Regions from separate parts of the Brevibacillus sp. AF8 genome, predicted to be linked through region 2. Evidence: riboswitches for the same ligand, from Rfam matches in the RefSeq annotation. Region 2 holds a riboswitch; each other region holds the start of a gene.
What was found. A riboswitch is a leader RNA that binds a small molecule or an ion and turns the genes downstream of it on or off. The one in region 2 is predicted to bind lysine.
Positions count from the first base shown of each region.

Region 1 (7,192 bases), on a different contig from region 2:
CACCAAGTATATTGGCTTTTCCGTATATTATAGCACGGGGACATGCAAAGTGGAAACGCATCCAAGCCATAATTTTTAGCGGCCAACTGTAAATGTATTTTCTCCGACGGTTACATAAGAAGTGAATTTCTCGGATTTCATTTGAACTTGTACTTTATAAGTGCCGTATGCTTCGAGTTTCGTAGATACAAAAGGCTCTGAAAAATAGAAGCTGTTTGCATTTTGCGTGGAGTATTTCCATTCTTTCCCTTTGGACACTTCTTTGCCGTCCGGTCCGACCAACACAAGTTGCATGCGCAGGTCTTTGGCTACAGGCGCGTCATCAACCTCTACGAATACGTTAAACGTACGAGGCACATTTTTGTCGCTGTATCCTTTGACAGGGTTGCTGAAAACAACATTTTTATTGCGGGTCTGCTGAATCCCTTCGACCACAATAATATTTACGTTTGGCTTAATCACTTGCAATTTGCCAGATTGCTGATCGTAATCGGCGAAACCACCGAGCTTGTTCACTATTGATTCAACCGATTCGGCCTTGGATGCTGGCATTTCACTCGCAACGGTTTCTGCGCCGAAGAATACGCGCATCGCACCCTCTCCAAGCGCAGTAGTGCTCCCCACCCCTGCTGCTACAGTCAACGCCAACAAGGCCGACAACCATGCTTTTTTCATGTCAATAATCCTCCTGTATGTGTGCGCGGCAGCGCTTGTTTTTCCGGAATTTCTTCTCCCTAGTTTATACGTTTGGAAAAGGAAATAGTTGTGCTGCCCTGATAAGTTTTTTCAACAATATCCACATTATCCACAAGCACAAAAACCTTAGGAAGAAAGACTTATACACAGAGATGTTAGTAACTACTTCTTACCCTTGACCAGAATACGGGCGGGAAGGACACAGAAAAAAGAGCGGCTATCCAGCCACTCTTTTTTTGTTCCTGACACCTGCTACTCCTGTTGCGAAAGCCATGTAAAATACCGGGAGACCAGTCGAACAGCAACCTCGATCGCGTCTTCGTTCGGCTCAATTTTGGAATGGTGCAAGCCGTACGGCGTTTGCACACCCAGCCAGAACAAAAAGCCGGGGATTTCTTTCAAAAAGTAACCGAAGTCTTCTCCGGTCATGGCTTCCTTGCAGGTAATGAGAGTTACCTCTGCACATTGTTCCTGTACCCATTGCATGAAGTCTGTCGTTAGCTGCTCCTCGTTGTAAACCTGGCAGTAGCCAACACCGTAATCAATCGTTGCCTGGCAATCAAAGCCTATTTCCACTCCCTTTACGAGAGATTCAATGCGGCTTTTGACGAGTGCCATCGATTCCATCGAAAAGGTTCGGATGGTCCCTTCTAGCCTGGACTTCTCCGCGATGATGTTCTGCTTCGTCCCGCTCTCCAGCTTGCCAATCGTTATGACGGCCGAATCCAATGGATCGATATTGCGCGAAATAATCGATTGAAGCTGAGTCACAAGATGGCTTCCTGCAACCACCATGTCATTCGCCTTGTGGGGGAAGGCTGCATGCCCCCCTTTGCCAACCAAATCAATGTACAACTCAGAAGTATTGGCAAACAAAATTCCTGGCTTCGTCGCAATATGACCAACTGGATATTCCGGCGCGATATGCAGGGCAAAAATGCAGTCCGGTCGCCAGTCTGCAAACTCTTCACTTTCCATCATCGGTTCAGCACCGCCAGGGCCTTCTTCTGCCGGCTGAAAGAGAAACAACAAATCATCTGCAATCGGATGCTCGGTAAAATGCGTCAGGAGGCCAAGAGCAATTGCCATATGCATGTCATGCCCGCAAGCATGCATGTATCCTTCATGAAGCGATCGAAACGGATAGGACGTTTCCTCTACGATCGGCAGGCCATCCATATCCGTCCGCCAGGCAATTAATCGTTTTGGCTCTGTTCCTGCCAGCTTGACCAAAATGCCTGTCCGCCACGTTTTGATCTCGATTCGCTCCTGAGGCAGCTTTTTCAAATAATCGAGCAAGTATTGTTGCGTCTTCACTTCAGCGAAGCCTGGCTCCGGTATTTGGTGCAGGTCTCGGCGAATTTGTGTAAACAAGGAAGTCGTCATGGTCTACGCCTCCTTTTTCGTACTTGTTCTTGCTGTTAATTGCTCCTCAAACACGGCAAGGAAACGGTCCACATCGGCTTTGGTCAACGTCAGTGGCGGAAGCAGACGAACAATCGTTTTCTGCGTCACGTCAACGAGAATTCCTTCGTCAAGCAATGCTTGCTGCAAGTGGCTTACCTCTTCCGGGGTGGAAGAGAGCGGAATTCCAACCATCAAGCCTTTTCCGCGCAGGGATTGCAGCTGATCCGGAAGGCGCGTTCGCAACGCTTCCAAGCCCGACCACAGGTACGCAATCACTTCTTCTACGTGAGCGATGAAGGCTGGATCAAGCAATTCGTCCAACACGACATTCCCCAGGGCAGCAGACAGTGGCGATGGTGCGAATGTCGTTCCGTGATCCCCTGGTTTGAACTGATTCATCAGCTTTGGACCAGCGATGACACCGCCGAGGGGAAGCCCTCCTCCTATACCTTTGGCAAAAAGGATAAGGTCTGGCGTTACGCCTGCATGCTCATAAGCAAAGAGCTTTCCTGTTCTGCCCATTCCTGTCTGGATCTCGTCCATGACAAAGAGCATACCTTCTTGCTCACAGATCGCAGCTACCTCTCGCAAGAACGCTTCAGATAACGGTACGACACCGCCAGAACCCAATACTGGCTCCATGAGGACCGCAGCGGGTCTTGCTTCCTGGCAAATCGCTCGCAATCCTGCCGTGTCCTCCACATCCAATTCATAAACAGGAAAAGCTGGCTGAGGAAAGTCTTGATAGACGTGAGCCTGCCTCGTCAGACGCACTGCTCCGAGTGTTCGCCCATGAAAGCTGTTGCGCAAGACAACGATGCCTTCACGACCAGCTCCCTCATTTTTTGTCCATTTGTGAATCAGCTTGATGGCAGACTCTGTGGCCTCTGCACCAGAGTTGGTGAAAAACACCTTACCGCTGATGCTGTTCGCAACCAAACGCTCGGCTAAACGAATAGCCGGCTTGTTTAAAAATACATTGGAAATATGCAAGAAGCGCTCTCCCTGCTCACGCAGAGCCTGTACAATGCGCGGATGAGAATGCCCCAAAACGTTTACCGCGAGTCCGGTAAACAAGTCGAGATAACTCTTCCCGTTCGTATCGTACAAGTAATTTCCTTCGCCTTTGTCTATGGCAATCGGAAGTCTTTTGTAAGAGGAGACGATATATTGTTCATCGAGCGAACGCCAGTCCATGTGCACTCTCTCCCTTACAGCTGACGTAGCTCCTGCTTGATCTCTGTCTTGGAACGAGTTTTTTCATCGATTTGCTTGATCACACGTGCAGGCGTTCCCGCAACTACTACGTATGGAGGTACATCTTCAATGACGACAGCGCCCGCTGCAACGACAGCACCTTTTCCTACGCGTACACCTTCCAGAATGACTGCATTTGCTCCGATGACAACATCATCTTCGACAACAACTGGCTGTGCAGACGGCGGCTCGATAACGCCCGCGATAACCGATCCCGCACCGATGTGGCAGTTTTTCCCGATAGTTCCACGTCCACCTACTACAACATTCATGTCGATCATTGTACCTTCACCGATAACTGCACCGATGTTAATGGAAGCACCCATCATAATGACCGCGTTGTTACCAATTGTCACTTGGTCACGGATAATTGCGCCTGGCTCAATACGCGCTTGAATCCCTTTTGTATCCAGCAATGGAATGGCGGAGTTGCGACGGTCACTCTCTACTACATAATCTTCAATTTTGTCTGCGTTAGCAGCGAGCACTGGCTCAATCTCTTTCCACTCACCAAAAACAACACCAGTAGGACCAGTAATGAAAGCTTTGGAGCTCGCACCGAAGTCGATTCCCTCCAGGTTCCCTTTCACATATACTTTCACGGGTGTTTTCTTTTCGCTTTTTTGGATAAACGCGATAATTTCGTTGGCATCCATCATATTCATTGTTACATCCTCCTCAAAATAACAGCATGGTAAATCAAAAAAAGCAATGAGTGCATTCGCTATCTCATTGCTCTTGATACTACAGAAGCAAATAATAAATAGCGCTCCACAAAAAGACGTAAGGTCCCTTGTGACAGGATGTTCATTTTTCATGAGACACCCCAGCCTGTGCTACGTAGGGGCATAGCATAAGCTTCGGCGCTTTAGCCTTTCTTCCTTCTCCTGCCCCCTGGCAGATTGCGAAAAGACTTACTCTTCTTCGGCGCACCTCTATTTAGAGTACATTATTATAATTTTATTTAACTCTACCAAAATCAATGAAACGTGGCAATAAGAAAAAAGTTATTGACAACGATTCTCATTTTCATTATTTTATTTATTGAGAATGATACTCATTATCCAATTGGAGGGTTTACGTTTTATGAGCATTTTGATGGTTTACGCGAGCATGACAGGGAATACACAGGAAATTGCTGAAGCAATTGCAGAAGGTATTCGTTCCACTGGTGCTGAGCTGGAGATAAAAGAAGTGATGGATGCAAACGCAAAAGAACTCGAGGCTTACGACGGAATCTTGCTTGGCGCCTACACATGGGGCGACGGCGAACTCCCAGATGAATGCATGGATTTTTATGAGGAAATGGACGACATTGACCTTAGCGGGAAAAAGGTTGTTGCTTTTGGCTCTTGCGACTCCGCTTATGAGCATGTCGGTGCAGCAGTTGATATTTTGCTGAAAAAGGCGAGCGAACGGGGAGCAGAAACACCAATGGAAGGATTGAAAATCGAGCTTTCTCCTACTGCAAAAGAAGTGGAAACTTGCAAAGCATTTGGGGTATCGTTTGCTGAATTGCTCGGATAATCGGTGTTTCCCAAATACTCTGGCATATGCTATACTATCAATCCAACTTTTTCAGGAGGATTGATCTCATGACACTACATACGGACGAGATTCTCTTACGGCCTCTCCACCAACAAGACGCAGCCGAGCTCCTAGAGCTTCGGCTGCGCAATCATGACTTTCTCCAACCATTTGAACCGATCCGCCCCGCTTCATTTCTGACCCTCCCAGTACAGCAAGAACAGATTTCACAAGCGCAGAATGATTTTGAACGTGGCACGGCCTATGCTTTCGGCGTATTCTCCCGGGAATCCGGAAAGATGATTGGGCGTATTGCGTTGTCAAATGTGGCACGCGGCGCATGGCAAAATGCAACGATTGGTTACTTCATGGATCAGGCGTGCAATGGCAAAGGCTATACGACATTAGCCGTAAATCTTGCCCTTCGCTTTGCTTTCACGGATGCTGGGCTACACAGGGTACAAGCGGCTGTAATGCCTCGCAACCAAGCCTCCATTCGTGTCTTGGAAAAAAACCGTTTTCGCCATGAAGGCCTTTCGTTACGCTATTTACAAATTAACGGCGTATGGGAGGACCATCTTATCTACGCTCTTACAGCTGAGGAGTGGTCTTTGTAATCTCCCCACTCTTTTCGCTATCGCGCAGCCGCTCCAGGATGCGCCGTTTGCGGTACAGCATCATCCCCGCTTCGGCGACATCCTGTACGGTTGAGCGATTCAAATACGCCCCGAACAAAATACCCGCAATGGGCACCATTTGAAATAACTTTTTCCACCCAAAGTTTTCTGTGTACGTTACCACGACTTCACGCCATCCCTGCAATTGCGCCATTACCTCTCTCTGGGCAGTTGGGTCATCAAAGCGGGAGAGCTCAGCGAGTATCGCTTTTTTCCCTACGATGTCCGATGAAGCAAACTGCAGGCATTTGACGACAAACAGCCGCTCCTTCTTCTCTTCCGGTCGATAGCCATAGGCAAGCGCCATCTCTTGTAAAACTTTTAGGGATGTCCCCATCAATAACGGGATATCGATCGCAAGGGTAAATATCCCCCCGAAGCCAGTCGTCGCACCTTGTACCGTGGCAAAATTCGCACGTGAATCCTTCAACTCCATGGCGACTTCATTCATGATCGTAAGCGGAACAGCGGCTATCTCCTCCTTGCCAATAACAGAAGTGCCCTGTCCCTCTAATCGTTTGCCAAACCGCTTGTATATCGGTTCATCCTGCACCAAATAAGTTCCACCTGTTTCAAGAAAGGCTGCCATTTCATCTACGGCTTTTCCCAGCTTCTCCTGAACGAATGCAGGCGTAATCCGATCCAACAAAACAAAAGGAAGTCTGCCAAGCTTTTCCCAGAACCACAAGTCGTTCTGGTCCTTCTCCCAAGCCTCCACTTCGTGTAATGCCGTAACCAATGTCTCCCTAGACTCCTTCAACACCAATAACCTCCCTGGCTGCTCACTCAGATTCTCCTCGCTTCCACTGACATTGGTTGCGCAAGACGGACTTGATATAGTCCCGCAACTCTTCTGACGTGGCGTGACAGACGAACTCTCTTTTATGTCTTACGATCCCCAGCTTCAAATGTTTCACTTGCTCTCCTTCGATCCGAAAGCCGAACTTTTCTAGGATTGCCTTCTGCTCATTTGTCACAGGACTTCCTCCCCTTGTAGTCGAAAACCCCCATGCCAAATTGCAAGGGGGTCTTCCTACCTACTTTACTTCAATTGTCATCGTCAATGTTTCATTACGCTCATTTTCATCGGTTTTCTTGGTGTGCTTTCTTTTGGAGTTGATAACTGTGCAGGTTTTATTGGTGAGCGTATTCGTTACCTTGATCTTGTATTCCCCAGGCTTATCCGTATCGATATACCTTTTCAAATTCAGTGATTCAAGTCCCTCACCATCGTCGCCATCACCTTTGCTTGGCTTGATGCTGGCGATTTCTTCTTCCCCGAAAAAGATCTCGATCCGATTTTCTGAGGAAATGGTACCGTTACTGTGCTTCCGATTGGCACCAATACCAATTTCTCCATGTTTCCATTCAAATTTCGGCATATAGTAGGACTTCTTTTCGCTCTTATCCCTGATCTTTTTGGATCCGACAAGCTCAGCATGAGTAGCGATCAGTCTTAAGTCTTCCCATTCTTCGAGATTATCGCCTGCATTCACGGTAATCTTTTGTCCGTCCCGGTATTCCTTCCCGCTCTCGCTTCGAAGAAGAAGTGGCGAACTTGGCGGAGTTACACCTGTATCATCCGGCTCACATGACGGATACGACTTGATTGGAGGCGAATCTTCTAT
Region 1 covers NZ_JAGQDN010000003.1:331,988-339,179, forward strand. Annotated here, with positions in the region: gene KB186_RS07910 (hypothetical protein) at 76-675, opposite strand; gene KB186_RS07915 (N-acetyldiaminopimelate deacetylase) at 949-2,082, opposite strand; gene KB186_RS07920 (aspartate aminotransferase family protein) at 2,086-3,300, opposite strand; gene dapD (2,3,4,5-tetrahydropyridine-2,6-dicarboxylate N-acetyltransferase) at 3,315-4,025, opposite strand; lysine riboswitch at 4,117-4,306, opposite strand; gene KB186_RS07930 (flavodoxin) at 4,447-4,887, shown strand; gene KB186_RS07935 (GNAT family N-acetyltransferase) at 4,956-5,504, shown strand; gene KB186_RS07940 (EcsC family protein) at 5,479-6,324, opposite strand; gene KB186_RS07945 (hypothetical protein) at 6,347-6,541, opposite strand; gene KB186_RS07950 (hypothetical protein) at 6,602-7,192, opposite strand, start outside.
Region 1: it holds a riboswitch for lysine, as region 2 does, so the genes downstream of both, dapD (2,3,4,5-tetrahydropyridine-2,6-dicarboxylate N-acetyltransferase) here and KB186_RS10730 (amino acid permease) in region 2, are expected to answer to the same signal.

Region 2 (7,192 bases):
GATCATCTCAGGACGTTTTTCAAAAGCTTTTGCTTGCCATTGCTCCAGGGAAAGCAGCTCGTCCTGAGTCAGATCAGTGGAGATCATTTTCCATTGTCTGTCTGCTTTTTCGTTCAATAAATCGTTGAGCTTGGCCAATGTTTGTTTGTAGCTGGCTTCAAGGGCAGCGAGATTTTTGTGAGCTTCTGTTTCTTGGGAGTCCAACCAGTACTGTCTTTGCAAGCTTTTCTTTTGCGCTTTGATTTTGGCGTCTAATGATTGGACTTCGAAGAATGCTTTTTGCACTTGCAATTGAACGGTGTTTTTTTGCGTATTCAGGGCGACTTCATCGACAACCACTTCTTTGACCGCTTTGGCAGCGTCTTCGAATTTCTTTTTGGCATCAGCCAGAGTCATGATGTCAGCTTTTTTGATTTCTTCTTTTTCTCTCAGTGTAATGGAGGTTTCGTACTTCGTAATATCTAATTCAAGCCGAAGCAGCTCCAGATCGACGCTGTTCTTTATTGCCTGTTCGACTGCGAAATCTAGCGACAAAGGGGAAACATCCGTCTGTTCAGCAGTGGCCACAAGTGGAGCAGCCAGAGCCAAATGGGCGCCACCTGTGAGGAGAGAAGTGACTAATGTTGTACTGTAAATGTGTTTGAAGAGCCTGGATTTCATGGGGCAACCTCCTGATCATATATAAAAGAATTTGATAACGATTCTCATTATCAAATCCATGAAAAGTATATATTTCCAACTGAATTTCGTCAATAAAAAAATGTTTTTCACCATGTTCTTGGTCGAAATCAAAAGGAATCCCCTTCCGGAAAAGGCAAAAGGAGCATCTGCCTGTTTCCCAGAAGGGGATTTGTTTTTCTAATGGGAAAAGAACTATTCTTTGTCCCTGTTTTCTTTGTTTTCCGCAGCCGACTTGGCAGTTTGGTTCAATGTCCCTTCCTTTGGTGTAAGGGAATAACCATGCATATTGCTTCCGTTATAACCCATGTCAGGCTTTTCTTTTGAGATACGATCAGTCATTTGCTTCCCCCTTATTTTGTCCAGTGGGTGTAGAGTCTTGCTGCACATACGGATTGTCGATGTCATTTGGTTCCTTGTCCAGATTGGTACGGATCGCGAGGATTGGACTAGTTGGAGGTTGAGCGATCAGTCTGTCATCCAGTTGCTTAAAATCAGGCAGGTCGTTTTCGCGATTGTCATCCATGTTCGTCTCCTCCTTTACGGGTTAGTATGTCCACCATCTGCCTGTCAATTTCCTAAACTGGAAAAGGAAACGGCACACAAAAACAGCCCCAGTCCCAGAGAAGCTCGGGCAGAGGCTGTAGATCATCTTTGTGCAGTTAACTCGTTTTCTTGGACAGGATCTTCATAAAAGAGGCAAGATTCGTTTGAAGCAATGGTGTAAAGGAAGAAAAGGAAGCATTTTCAGCGAGCGTATTCATTTGACGAACAAATTCCGTGGTGTCCTTTGTATTTACATTCTCAAAACGGTTAGTGATTTTAGTATTTTTTAAATCAGAGAGAAGTGTAGCTTGTTCGTTCCGGTATTGTGCGATCCAGTCTGGACGATGTTGCAGCTTTTTGACGAATTGAATCAGCATGCTTACTTTCTCTGTTTGATTGGTGGTAGCCGCTTGCATTTTTTTGTAGGCTTCCGGGTCATATCGTTCCATCAGTTTGGACGGATTGACATAGTCGTCCGGCGCCCCATGTGGTTTTTGCGGAAGCTCTACGTAGCTGACACTGCCAGTCGCAGGGTCAACTTTTCGTGTTTTGGCAACGCTAGCGAGCAGATGGAGGGTATCCAAAAATTCAGCAGCATTTTTTTCATCAGCCATGTATTGGTCTGCCAAATATTTGCCTTGGGTTAATCCGACCTCTACCAAAGCAGCTCTTTCTTCATCCGTGTAGGTGGATTGGGAGTTGAAAAAATTACGTTCGAGGATCTGATCAAAGGCCTTACGAGCTTCAGGTGGTTTATCTGCGAAAATTTTATCCAAGCGCTGGTTAATCTCTGTGCTAAAGAAAAATTGGACGCTGTGGTGTTCGATGGCATCAGCAGGGAGCTCGCGTGCTTTGTGAGAACGAAGATCTACTGTATCGTACTCGGGCAATCTGGGCAATTCTAAACGAGTTCCTGTCACCATTTGGGGTGCAAGTTGGTTAGTGGATAGCTGGGGGGGTAGGTAGCGGTTATTCGATTGGATGTGCATGTTCTACTCTCCTCACATGGATTCATGTTCAGTCGTGAAGGCAGGAGATCATGGTTACCTTTTATCAGATGACTAGTATGAGTTGCGAGAACGGAAGGAAACGGATCTCTATTGCTTCTTTTCTATACTATCGGCTCTTTTCGGGCAATTATTAATATACTGTTTAGCATGAAAAAGGACTCCCGTTCAGATAACGGAAGTCCGTATTTTTTCTTCGATTATTTCGTGTATTCATCCATGCTGAAGTCAACTTGTTCAAGAGGGACGAGCTTTGTCTTTTGCGTGACTTTATAAGCGAGCCAAATGATTAAGAACAGAGGCAAACCAATGTAAGAGACCGCGACGCCATACCAGTCGATCGTTCCACCCAAGAATGCGGAGTAATTTTGCCCCAAAATAACGATACAGCAAATGATGAAGGCAAAAATCGGTCCAAACGGGAACCACTTTGCCCGATAAGGCAATTCGCTTAAGTCACGGCCCTGAGCGATAAACGCTTTGCGGAAACGGTAGTGACTAATGGCAATTCCCAGCCAAGCGATGAAGCCTGACATACCAGACGCATTCAAAAGCCATACGTACACTTCGCCTTCCCCAAACAGAGAGGACAGAAAAGCAAGGGCGCCGATGAGCGCAGTCAAGATCAAGGCATTGATAGGTACGCCATTACTTGTTACTTTTGCGAACCATTTTGGTGCTTTTCCTTCCTTCGCCAAGTTCCACAGCATGCGTGTAGATGCGTACATGCCAGAGTTACCAGCAGACAATACAGACGTGAGAATAACGGCATTCATGACGGATGCTGCAAAAGCAAATCCGGCATTTTCAAATACAATCGTAAACGGACTGATCGCAATATCCGTCAGGTCGCCACTGATCAGATTTGGATTATCGTATGGAACCAACAACCCGATGATCAAAATAGCGAGGATGTAGAAGAGCAGGATGCGCCAAAAAATTTGACGGATGGCCTTCGGAATGTTGCGGGCGGGGTCTTCGCTCTCTCCAGCTGCGACACCAACCAGCTCCGTCCCTTGGAAAGAGAATCCGGCAATCATAAAGACACCGAGCAGGGCCATGAAGCCGCCATTGAATGGCGCGTCGCCTTTGGTGAAGTTTTGGAAGCCAACTGCTTGACCGCCCATAATGCCAAAAATCATCAACACACCGACAATAATAAAGATGATAACCGTTATTACTTTAATCAAGGCGAACCAATATTCAGATTCTCCATAGGCTTTCACAGACAGGAGATTCAAGGCGAACAGCAATCCGAGGAACAAAGCGCTCCACACTATCGCTGGGGTATCCGGGAACCAATATTTCATAATGAGTGCGGAAGCTGACAGCTCGACGGCAATGGTAATGGCCCAGTTGTACCAGTAGTTCCAACCGAGAGCAAAGCCGAGAGATGGATCGACGAACCGTGTGGCATACGTCGAAAATGAACCGGAAACAGGCATGAAGGCGGCCATTTCCCCCAAGCTAGTCATTAAAAAGTAAACCATGATACTAATGGCGAGATAGGCGACTAACGCTCCACCTGGCCCGGCGGAATGAATCGAGCCTCCGCTCGCGAGAAACAATCCCGTCCCAATCGACCCGCCAATGGCGATCATCGTCAGGTGTCGGGCTTTTAAACCACGTTGCAATTGATTTTGTGACATAAGCTGCTTGCACGACCTTTCTTGATTTTTGAGAAGGAAGGTCGGAAATTAAAAAACCGCCATAGCCAAAAAATGGCATAGGGCGGTATCATCCAATCCCCACCAAGCCTTCACTGAAGATAGCTCACCACGTTTGCTTGGCATGCAAACGTGACAGTTCTGCCCCTTTCGAGTACAGCCCCAACCCAATCGCACAGAGACGCGATATGAGTTTCGGCGGATTTTCCTTACCTGGAGTCATTGATTTTCTCTGAATCTCGTACAGGATGATATAAAAGCCGCGACCTCTATCCTCACCGTGAAAGATGAGGATAACATGTATGAAATTATGTGATTCATCAAATATAAAGGATTGTTCGGGATTAATCAATGTGAAATTTTGTTATTCAAATGAGCGTCTGGCAGGCCAAGAGCCTTGCAGCTTGCGAATTTGGACAATTTGTCCCGTATGAAACGCATCATGCAAGACAAGACTCATGACGTTTTGGTAAATCGGTGTATAGGTAGCCTTCTGGTTTAACTCTTCATCCGTCAGCAAGGAAAGCTGTTCATGAATGTTGCGATGGACGCTTTCCATTCGCAAAAGGGTAGCTTGCCAAGCTTCTTCGTCATCAGGACCGCCGGATGGGGTGAAGGTATCATCGTTCGTCTCGGCAGAGCCATGAAATTCGGTGTCCAAAAGACGATGCAACAGACGTTCTTTGTAATACAGAAGATGACTGACGTTTTCCCAGATTGTGTTAGCTGCTTCTCCTACAGGGCGCCAGCTAGCCTCCGCTGCTGATACTCCGGAAAGCACTTCTTTTAAGGGGGGATACCAGTCTTCCTTGTCATACGCACATTCCCATCCGTGCAAAAGCAATTCCTTCCGATTCATACGCTTCCTCCTCGTCTGTGAAACAGATTGATGAAACGCTATAATAACAGTAAGAAATGAGTGTGTAACCAGTTAATTTAATTACGGTGGTTACAAATAGAGATTACCATATCCTGTATGGTCATACAAGAGAGAAAAATGAAGGGTTTCGTCAGGAGAGATGATGCCATGGACTGGCTTTGTATCGATTTTTTAAATAGTGATTGGAGGGATTGGCGCGGTTCTGGTCGTTGGGAAAATCGTCTGGAGAACCAGGAATGGCTGTCATCCTTTTTGCAAACATACAAGCTAACCGCTCCGCTACCTATGGATGAGGAGTATGCCGCGTCTCTTTTGCAGTTGCGCGAACGTTTGAGACGTATGCTGGAAACCGTTGTGCATGGGGACCGATTCCAAGAGGAGGACCTTGTGGAATTGAACAAAGTATTGGCCCTCGCCCCATTTCATAGGCAGGTGTTGTTTGTAGAGGAGGAGGGCGGCTACAGGCAAAAGCAATCTAGCTCAACAGAGGGCTGGCCGCTCGTGATGGCACAAATTGCTGCTTCTTTCGCGGAGTTGCTTGCCCCACAGCATCTTGAGCGAATCAAAATATGTGACAACGAGGATTGCCGCTGGGTGTTTTATGATGAAAGCCGCAACCGGGTGCGCCGCTGGTGTGATGACAAAATGTGCGGAAACTTGATGAAGGTCCGCCGTTTTCGTGAACGGAAAAAGGAAAAAGGGTGAAGCGCTAAAGCTCACCCTTTTTATCTGTTCATTTATGAAGCTGGGGTCAATTGGACCAGCTTAGGGTAGATGGACGAACCTGCTGCTACGATGCCTGAGCTTTTCCAGCAAAAATCGTTTCCTTGTGTATCAGTAATTTTGCCTCCGGCTTCCTGAACCAAAAGTGCACCAGCCAGCCAATCATACACCCCTTCACCATATTCCCAGTAACCGTCGAGTCGCCCGCACGCCACATAGGCCAGATGGAGTGATACTGCGCCTTGCATGCGGATGGCAAAAGCCTCTGGCATCACTCTTGTCAAGGAATTTGCTGTATACTTACCGACCAAGTGGTTCATTGGCTCGGAGGAAGCAAAGAGTGTACCTAAAATGCACTCACTCAGCTGCGATTTGGCTGAGGTACTGATTTTTTGTCCGTTTAGAAAAGCTCCACCCCCGTCAATTGCTGTAAACAGTTCATCACGGCATGGATCATAGACAAAAGAAACAACTGTGCGTCCTCCGTCAATCAGGCAGAGGGAAGTAGCCCACATCGGCATATTTTGCAGAAAATGAACTGCTCCATCGATTGCATCCATCACCCAGTAAGGACTTGCGAATTCAGGCTGTTCCTGTGCAGCCAGATCGAATTCCGCGTCAGAGAATTCATAGGTGGGAAAACGCTCGGATAATGATTGCTTCAATCGAGCTTCAACCACGGCATTTACCTCTTCAAAGCGTTTAGCCATTGCTTCCTTGCTGTGGCAGGGCGCGCCTTTTTCAAATTCCACTAGCAGCTCCTTTCCAACACTTCTTACCAGTTCCTCGCAAAATTGCACATCTTGTAGATTCATAACAATTCTCATCCCTTCTCTTTTTGGTAAAAATCGAGTAGTTTCCTTAATGGTTTCCATACTTTTCAGCAAGTTCAGGACCAAAATCAGTCTCAGTCTCGATATGCTGCACGAGAAATTAAGTAGTATGTTTGAATACTACTATGAAAGGATTAGTTCGTCAACACCACGAAAATGTCGAGATTCACAAGTTATGCACATGTGCAGAGTGTTTGAGACATAATAAGTAGCATCATACGTGGGAACGGAAATGAGGTGGGTAGGATGAGTCAAACACGCAAAAAATGGTTACAGGCACTGGTATTGGTGACACTAGGGGCGATTTGTCTGGCTATATGGTATTTGCAGCCATATCAGCCCGATCAGGCAGCGTTAACGGCCATGCAAGGCGGTGAAGGGATTACGGTCATGGATACGAATGACTGGATTATCTTCCAAGGCGGGGAATCACGCGAACCGGGACTCATCTTATATCCGGGAGCACTGGTCAAACCGGAGAGCTATGCTCCGATTGCCCGTGCCTTGGCAGGCTACGGCTACCATGTTTTTCTCGCGCGAATGCCGCTGAATTTGGCCGTAAGCGATATGACGCGAGCGACACAAGTATTGAAGGCCTACCCAAATAAAACGTTTGTCATCGGAGGACATTCGCTCGGTGGTACCATGGCAGCTGAATTCGCAGCTAACCATCCGGACCGAATCAACGGTGTGTTTTTACTGGGAGCGTATCCGAACAGTCAGGGGAACTTGAAGAAGGTGAATTTGCCGGTGCTGTCTTTACTCGGATCTCGCGATGGAGTGATTAATATGGAAAAGTTTTTGGAGAGCAAGCAATATTTGCCGGAGCGTACGGTGTACATGTCCATAGAAGGGGGA
Region 2 covers NZ_JAGQDN010000006.1:45,524-52,715, forward strand. Annotated here, with positions in the region: gene KB186_RS10710 (TolC family protein) at 1-660, opposite strand, end outside; gene KB186_RS10715 (hypothetical protein) at 874-1,020, opposite strand; gene KB186_RS10720 (hypothetical protein) at 1,013-1,204, opposite strand; gene KB186_RS10725 (hypothetical protein) at 1,341-2,213, opposite strand; gene KB186_RS10730 (amino acid permease) at 2,432-3,880, opposite strand; lysine riboswitch at 3,993-4,178, opposite strand; gene KB186_RS10735 (DinB family protein) at 4,263-4,757, opposite strand; gene KB186_RS10740 (CGNR zinc finger domain-containing protein) at 4,926-5,483, shown strand; gene KB186_RS10745 (inositol monophosphatase family protein) at 5,516-6,316, opposite strand; gene KB186_RS10750 (alpha/beta fold hydrolase) at 6,581-7,192, shown strand, end outside.

Region 3 (7,192 bases), on a different contig from region 2:
CCAGGTTTCCGTATGCAGGGTATTTATCTTCCAGGAAGTACCAAGGCTTACCGTCTCTGTACGTCCATACACGACCACCTTCACCACGAGCAGACTCGGACATCAGACGAAGCTTGTCGTCGCCCGGGATTGCAGTTGGGTGAATTTGGATCATCTCACCATTGGAGTAGATAACCCCTTGTTGATACGCCGCAGACGCTGCTGTACCTGTATTGATAATCGAGTTCGTCGATTTACCGAAGATGATACCAGGTCCGCCTGTTGCCAAAATAACGGCATCCGCACGGAAGGATTGAATTTCACCGGAACGCATGTTTTGTGCAGTAATCCCGCGACAGGTTCCTGTATCGTCCAAAACGGCTCCGAGGAAATCCCAATATTCGTACTTGGTTACCAGACCTTCAGCTTCATAACGGCGTACTTGTTCGTCCAATGCGTACAAGAGCTGTTGTCCAGTTGTCGCACCCGCAAAAGCGGTACGGTGATGCTTGGTTCCCCCGAAACGACGGAAGTCCAACAGACCTTCTGGCGTACGGTTAAACATAACGCCCATACGGTCCAACATATAGATGATGCCAGGTGCTGCATCGCACATTGCTTTAACTGGCGGTTGGTTTGCCAAGAAATCTCCGCCATATACTGTATCGTCGAAGTGCTCCCATGTGGAGTCGCCTTCCCCTTTGGTATTTACCGCACCGTTAATACCGCCCTGCGCACAGACAGAGTGGGAACGTTTTACCGGAACCAGGGAGAACAGCTGAACAGGAACGCCTTTTTCTGCTGCTTTGATGGTAGCCATCAAGCCGGCCAAACCTCCACCGACAATGATCAGTTTACCTTTTGCCATGAGTTTTGTCCCCCTATCCCTACAAAATGAAAGCCGACATCGCACGCAAGCCGATGAAGGTTACAACTACGAATACGCCCAAAGTCAGGAATGTTGCAATGCGCTGGGAACGCGGCCCAACTGTAATTCCCCAGTGAACCAGGAACGACCACAGTCCGTTGGAGAAGTGGAAAGTCGTGCTAATAATCCCGATTGTGTAGAATACGATCATTGCAGGACTGCTTAAAATGTTTGCCATCATGTCAAAATCCACGTGTGCACCCATTGCTTTTTGGATACGTGTTTCCCAAACGTGCCAAACAATAAAAATGAGGGTAATGACTCCTGTAACACGTTGCCACAAGAACATTTGATTTCGGAAGTAACCGAAGTTCCCTACGTTTTGCTTAGCTTGGAACGCAATGTAGAGACCGTAAACAGCGTGAAACAGGATCGGGAGGTAGATAAAAACAAATTCAAGCACCAATACGAATGGAACATTTTCAATCAAACCAACTGTTTGATTAAAAGCTTCGGCTCCACGGGTCGCTTGGTAGTTGGCTGTCAAGTGAAACAGCAGGAAGAGCCCGATCGGAAACAAACCAAGAAGTGAGTGGAGCTTGTGACTGAGAAAGCTATGGCCTTTCGCCATACAATGGTCCCCCTTTCAATGTATGTAACTCTCAATTCTGTGAAAAACGTCAAGCGTCACCGCAAGCGGTCCAAAACGGCTTCGACCGTTTTGATAGACCTTTCCCCAATATCCTAACCCATTGCCTCACCCATTAGACATAGCAAAACCGCCACGATCATTTTATGTACAGCGTCTTGAAGCCGTTCACAAAAAGACTGCGTTCACTAGATCAAATGAATTTGTCGGAATGTGTCAAAATACGAGAAAAAGTTGGGCAAAACTTTGACCAAATCCAATTGTACTCTTGTCGACACAGAGCGTCAAGACAATCAATGTACTAAATACATTGATAGAATAACTTTGTTTAGTCCAGCTATTTTTTCTCTTACGATGTCATGAATGCGAGTCCCTTCTCATAATCTAGTACAGACAGGAGGGAAGCACATATGAAAGAGAAGGATCAGCTTGCAGCACTGTTGCCGCCAGAGACCATTCCCTATGCGGAAAGAATGAATATGCCCTACCTTGGCTATCATCTTCTACGCGAAACGCTGACTAGTACCCTGCTAGGCGATAGTGAAAACCATATTCTCTATTGGATAGGAAAAAATATGGGCCGCCAAATCCCCATTCAATCTGCAACAGGTCCGATTATGCCTTTTATTCGGCTCGGATTAGGCCAGCTAGACGTCGTGGAGGAGACCAAACAAACGATCGTCTATTCACTCACTCATTCCATTTTTAGCTATCAGTCTATAGAAAGACTAGGATGCAGTCTTTCCTTTGAAGCCGGGATCATCGCTGGTATGATTGAGCAATGGAAAGAAAGAGAAACGTTTAGCAAAATCGAAATGGAAAGCTCTTCTGACATACGTATCTCCGTACAAGTGGCGTCATGAACAAAATGCCCCCTCTACCTATAAGGAAGGGAGAGGGAGCATCCATTTTTTATACGCCGTGCACGACTGCGGTTTCCTCAACATCCAGACCATAGGCCGAATGCAGACTGCGAACAGCCAGCTCCGTCAAGGCGGCTGGAATGACGCAAGAAACCTTGATATCAGATGTAGATACCATTTTAATAGAAATTTCTTTTTCTGCCAGAACGCGGAACATTTCGGCAGCAACCCCTGGATTGTTGATCATTCCGGAGCCAACAATGGATACTTTGGTCAAGCTTTCCTCGAAATCGACTTTTTCAAAACCAAGCTCGTTTTTGTTTCTGTCCAGCGTATCCAGTGCTTTTTTCAGGTCATCCGCTGCAACTGTAAAAGAAATATTCGTAACAGTCGCATCATAAGAGCTTTGGATAATAATATCGACGTTCACCTGGTTGTCTGCCAGCGTATTGAACAGACGGGAGAGCGTCCCGACCTTGGCAGGCATGCCGACAACCGTGATTTTGGCTACATCTTCATCATGTGCAACTCCACTTACTACTCTACCTGTTTCCATGTTGGCAACCTCCTCAACGTACGTACCATCTTCGGCAGTAAAGCTGGAGCGGACGACCAGCCTTACCTTGTATTTTTTCGCAGCCTCTACTGACCTAGGATGAAGAACCCCTGCACCGAGGTTCGCCAGCTCCAGCATCTCATCATACGAGATCGTATCCAGCTTGCTCGCAGCTGGAACCATTCGTGGATCAGCTGTATACACCCCGGACACGTCTGTAAAGATTTCGCATTTCTCAGCGTTCAAGCTCGCTGCAAGTGTAACCGCAGATGTATCCGATCCACCGCGGCCGAGCGTCGTAATTTCACCTTCGTCACTGATCCCTTGGAATCCTGCCACGATGACCACACGACCGCGTCCGAGCTCGGATTGAATCCGCTCGGGATCAATCTGCTTGATCCGCGCTCTTCCGTGAATCGCCTCCGTGGTGATTCCAGCTTGCCAGCCCGTAAGAGAAATAGCGTCGTAGCCTTTTGTATGCAAGGCCATCGACAAAAGCGCGATCGATACTTGCTCCCCCGTGGTCAGCAGCATATCCATTTCACGCTCGGATGGGTATGCGCTAATCTGCTTGGCCATGTCTACCAATACGTCAGTAGATTTCCCCATCGCAGAGACAACGACTACCACATCATGTCCTTCCTCTTTGTAGCTGATAATTCGATCCGCAACTCGTAAAATTCGCTCAATGGTACCTACAGAGGTGCCTCCGTATTTCTGCACGATCAACCCCATGCGGCTTCTCTCCCTTTTTCTCATATCCAATGTTGGTATTTATCTCGTATCGTATGGTTTTTCACTATTTTCTCTATAAGGAAAAGTCTTGCATTTTTATTTTACAAAAAAGGCACCGACAAGGAATAAGACCTGCCGCTGCCTACTGTTTCGACATACCGGTTCCTCCCTCCCAATACACGCGGACAACGAAGATTGACAGTTATCACCATCAAAACTCACATTGACACACCGTGAGATAGCTCTCCATCTGACAATTGGTCATTGTGCAGATGACAGTCCTGCATTTGTTCAACGCAGGCCCAGCATGGAGAAAAGCGGGTTTCCCTCCACACTTCGGCGAATTCCCCTTTCCCGTCCCCTTCACAGATACCCGATCTCAGGGTGGTACTCTTGGTTTTCGCGCCTCTACCTCACTCCATAATGGAAGTGAGGCTAACTATTCTGTTTGAATCGGATTATATCATGAGTCTAAAAATGGATCAATTCCTTTTTAAAGGTTACTCCAAAAGTTACATTTGCTAAGTGTCGAGCTTGCGCAGATGCCCGATGATTTCTTTTGCCAGCTTGTCGCCGATCCCTAATTGGCGGAAGTCTTCGACGGTCGCCTCGCGCATTTTCTTCAAAGAGCCAAAATGAGAGAACAACAGCTTGCGCCGCTTTTCACCGATACCCGGGATCTCATCCAATTGCGACGAGAGCATCGTTTTGGTCCGGGATTGTCTATGGAACGTAATAACAAAACGGTGGACCTCGTCTTGGATGCGCTGCAACAAATAAAACTCATAGCTGTCACGTCTAAGATTCACAGGCTCTGGCGGATCTCCGTACATGAGCTGAGCAGTACGGTGCTTCTCGTCTTTCGCGAGTCCACAGACAGGAATATAAAGACCGAGCTCGTTTTCCAGAACGTCCATAGCCGCACTGATTTGGCCTTTTCCACCATCAATCACAATCAGGTCGGGCATTGGCTGGTTTTCTTTTAGCAAGCGAGAATAACGTCGCCGAACGACTTCTCGCATGGAGCCGTAATCATCTGGTCCTTCGACGGTTTTGATCTTGAATTTGCGGTATTCCTTTTTGTCAGGGCGCCCGTCTGTAAAGACAATCATCGCAGACACAGGCTCTGTTCCTTGAATGTTGGAGTTGTCAAACGCTTCAATTCGATGAGGAACCGGAATCCCTAAAATGTGACCAAGATTATGCACCGCTTGGACCGTCCGAGCATCGTCTTTAGACATCAGGGCGAACTTCTCCTGCAAAGCAATGCGGGCGTTCTCGGAAGCCATCTTCACGAGCTCATGCTTTTTGCCTCTTTTCGGCGCATGGACTTTGATGCCCAGCCATTCACTCAAAAGCTCTGGTTCACTCTCTTGCGGGAGCAAAATTTCTTTCGGCAGCGCATTTTGCTTATCGTAGTAGAACTGGCTCACATAAGACATGAAGTCTTCGGTTTCGCTGCCATAGTATGGAAAGGAAGTCGTCTGACGCTCGATCATCTTCCCTTTTCGCATATAGAACACCTGGATACACATCCAGCCTTTTTCCACAGCAAACCCGATAATATCGCGGTCTACCGTATCGGTGAACGTGATCTTCTGCTTCTCCATCACCGCTTCGATGCTCTTGATCTGATCGCGATATTCCTTGGCTCGTTCGAACTCCATGTTTTCTGCGGCTTGGAGCATTTTTTCCGTAAGGGTTTGCTTCATTTCCTCATGGCCACCATCGAGGAACCGGCTGATTTCATCCACCAAACGCTGATTTTCCTCAGCCGATACCTCGTATACACAGGGCGCAAGACATTGCCCCAAATGGTAGTAAAGACAAACCTGCTTGGGCATATTGCGGCATTTTCGCAACGGATAGAGGCGATCCAGCAGCTTCTTTACCTCGGAGGCATCTCCGGCATTCGGATATGGACCGAAATATTTGGCTTTATCTTTTAATACTTTACGGGTAATCTCCAGACGTGGCTGCGCCTCATTCGTAATTTTGATATACGGATACGTCTTGTCATCGCGAAGCATGACATTGTAGCGCGGATCGTGCTCTTTGATCAGGTTGCACTCGAGGATGAGCGCCTCGATCGCTGAGGATACCACAATGTACTCAAAATCCACGATCTCACTGACCAGCAGCTGCGTCTTCCCGTTATGACTGCCTGTAAAATACGAGCGGACGCGGTTTTTCAGCACCTTGGCTTTTCCTACGTAAATGATTTCCCCGCTCGCGTTTTTCATCAGGTAGCAGCCTGGCTTATCTGGCAGGACGGCCAGTTTATCTTTTAAGGAGCTGTTCATGGCTGCTCCCTCCTCTTTGCTCTATATCTGCCTTGCATCTATTTATTCTTGTGAATTGGCTTTTCCAATACATACAGTTCATCTTCCAAGGAACTCATCCGTTCCACCAGCAGCTTGCGGCTGTCTTGCACCCCTTGATTGTAATAGAAGGGACCGAGCTCTTTTGAAAAAAAGGCAATCAACTCTTCCGTCTCCAAATTACCGAGTGTCTCTGACCGTTCTTCTTTATAGTAACGCTGTACTTGATGAACAAGATATTCCATTTGCTCTCTCGTCAATTTGGTTGGCATCGTATCCGGCTTCCTTCCCTTTTTCGCATAAGAGAATATACGTTCTACCCTTCATAGTACCATGGAATCAATACGAAAAAAACTGCCGCCTCATTCCATGGCGACAGTTTTTTATAGGCAGACCTAGTGCTTGCGACCGCCCAAATATGCTTCTTTTACACGCTCGTCGTTTAACAACGATTCTCCTGTGCCTTCCAACACGATTTGCCCTGCCTCCAGCACATACCCGAAATCGGCAATTTTGAGGGCCTGTTTGACATTTTGCTCCACGATAAGAACGGTCGTACCTTCCGCATTGATTTCTTTGATTACCTTGAAAATGTCCGCCACCACGATAGGAGCCAAGCCCATCGACGGCTCGTCCAAAAGCAGCAGCTTCGGTCGAGACATTAATGCGCGGGCAATGGCTAGCATTTGCTGTTGACCACCAGACATCGTCCCTCCCAATTGGGAAAGCCGCTCCTTGAGGATGGGGAACCAGATCATCATCTTTTCCATGTCGTCCTTGATGCCTTGTGCATCGTTGCGCTGGAATGCACCCATTTCCAGGTTTTCCAGAACGGTCATCTTTCCGAGGATCGCACGCCCTTCTGGAACCAACGCCAGTCCGGCTTTTACGATTTGATGGGGTCTCGAGCCCTCTATGCGTTGACCACAAAACGTAATCGTCCCTGCTTCTGGCTTCAGTTGACCTGCGATTGTACGCATGGTTGTGGTTTTGCCCGCTCCGTTCGCACCGATCAGCGAGACGATTTTGCCCTCAGGCACTTTCAGCGTAATCCCACGAATCGCCTTGATTTGACCGTAGGAGGTCGTCAAGTTTTGGATGTTCAGCATCTTATTCGTCCTCCTTGCCGAGGTAGGCTTCAATCACATCTGGATTGTTTTGTACCTCTGCCGGGGTACCGTCAGCAATTTTGACCCCAAAGTTGATACATACGACCTTTTC
Region 3 covers NZ_JAGQDN010000017.1:68,360-75,551, reverse strand. Annotated here, with positions in the region: gene sdhA (succinate dehydrogenase flavoprotein subunit) at 1-847, opposite strand, end outside; gene KB186_RS20300 (succinate dehydrogenase cytochrome b558 subunit) at 867-1,478, opposite strand; gene KB186_RS20295 (YslB family protein) at 1,907-2,359, shown strand; gene KB186_RS20290 (aspartate kinase) at 2,409-3,650, opposite strand; lysine riboswitch at 3,882-4,069, opposite strand; gene uvrC (excinuclease ABC subunit UvrC) at 4,172-5,953, opposite strand; gene KB186_RS20280 (DUF2164 domain-containing protein) at 5,992-6,243, opposite strand; gene KB186_RS20275 (ABC transporter ATP-binding protein) at 6,367-7,080, opposite strand; gene KB186_RS20270 (ABC transporter ATP-binding protein) at 7,082-7,192, opposite strand, start outside.
Region 3: it holds a riboswitch for lysine, as region 2 does, so the genes downstream of both, KB186_RS20290 (aspartate kinase) here and KB186_RS10730 (amino acid permease) in region 2, are expected to answer to the same signal.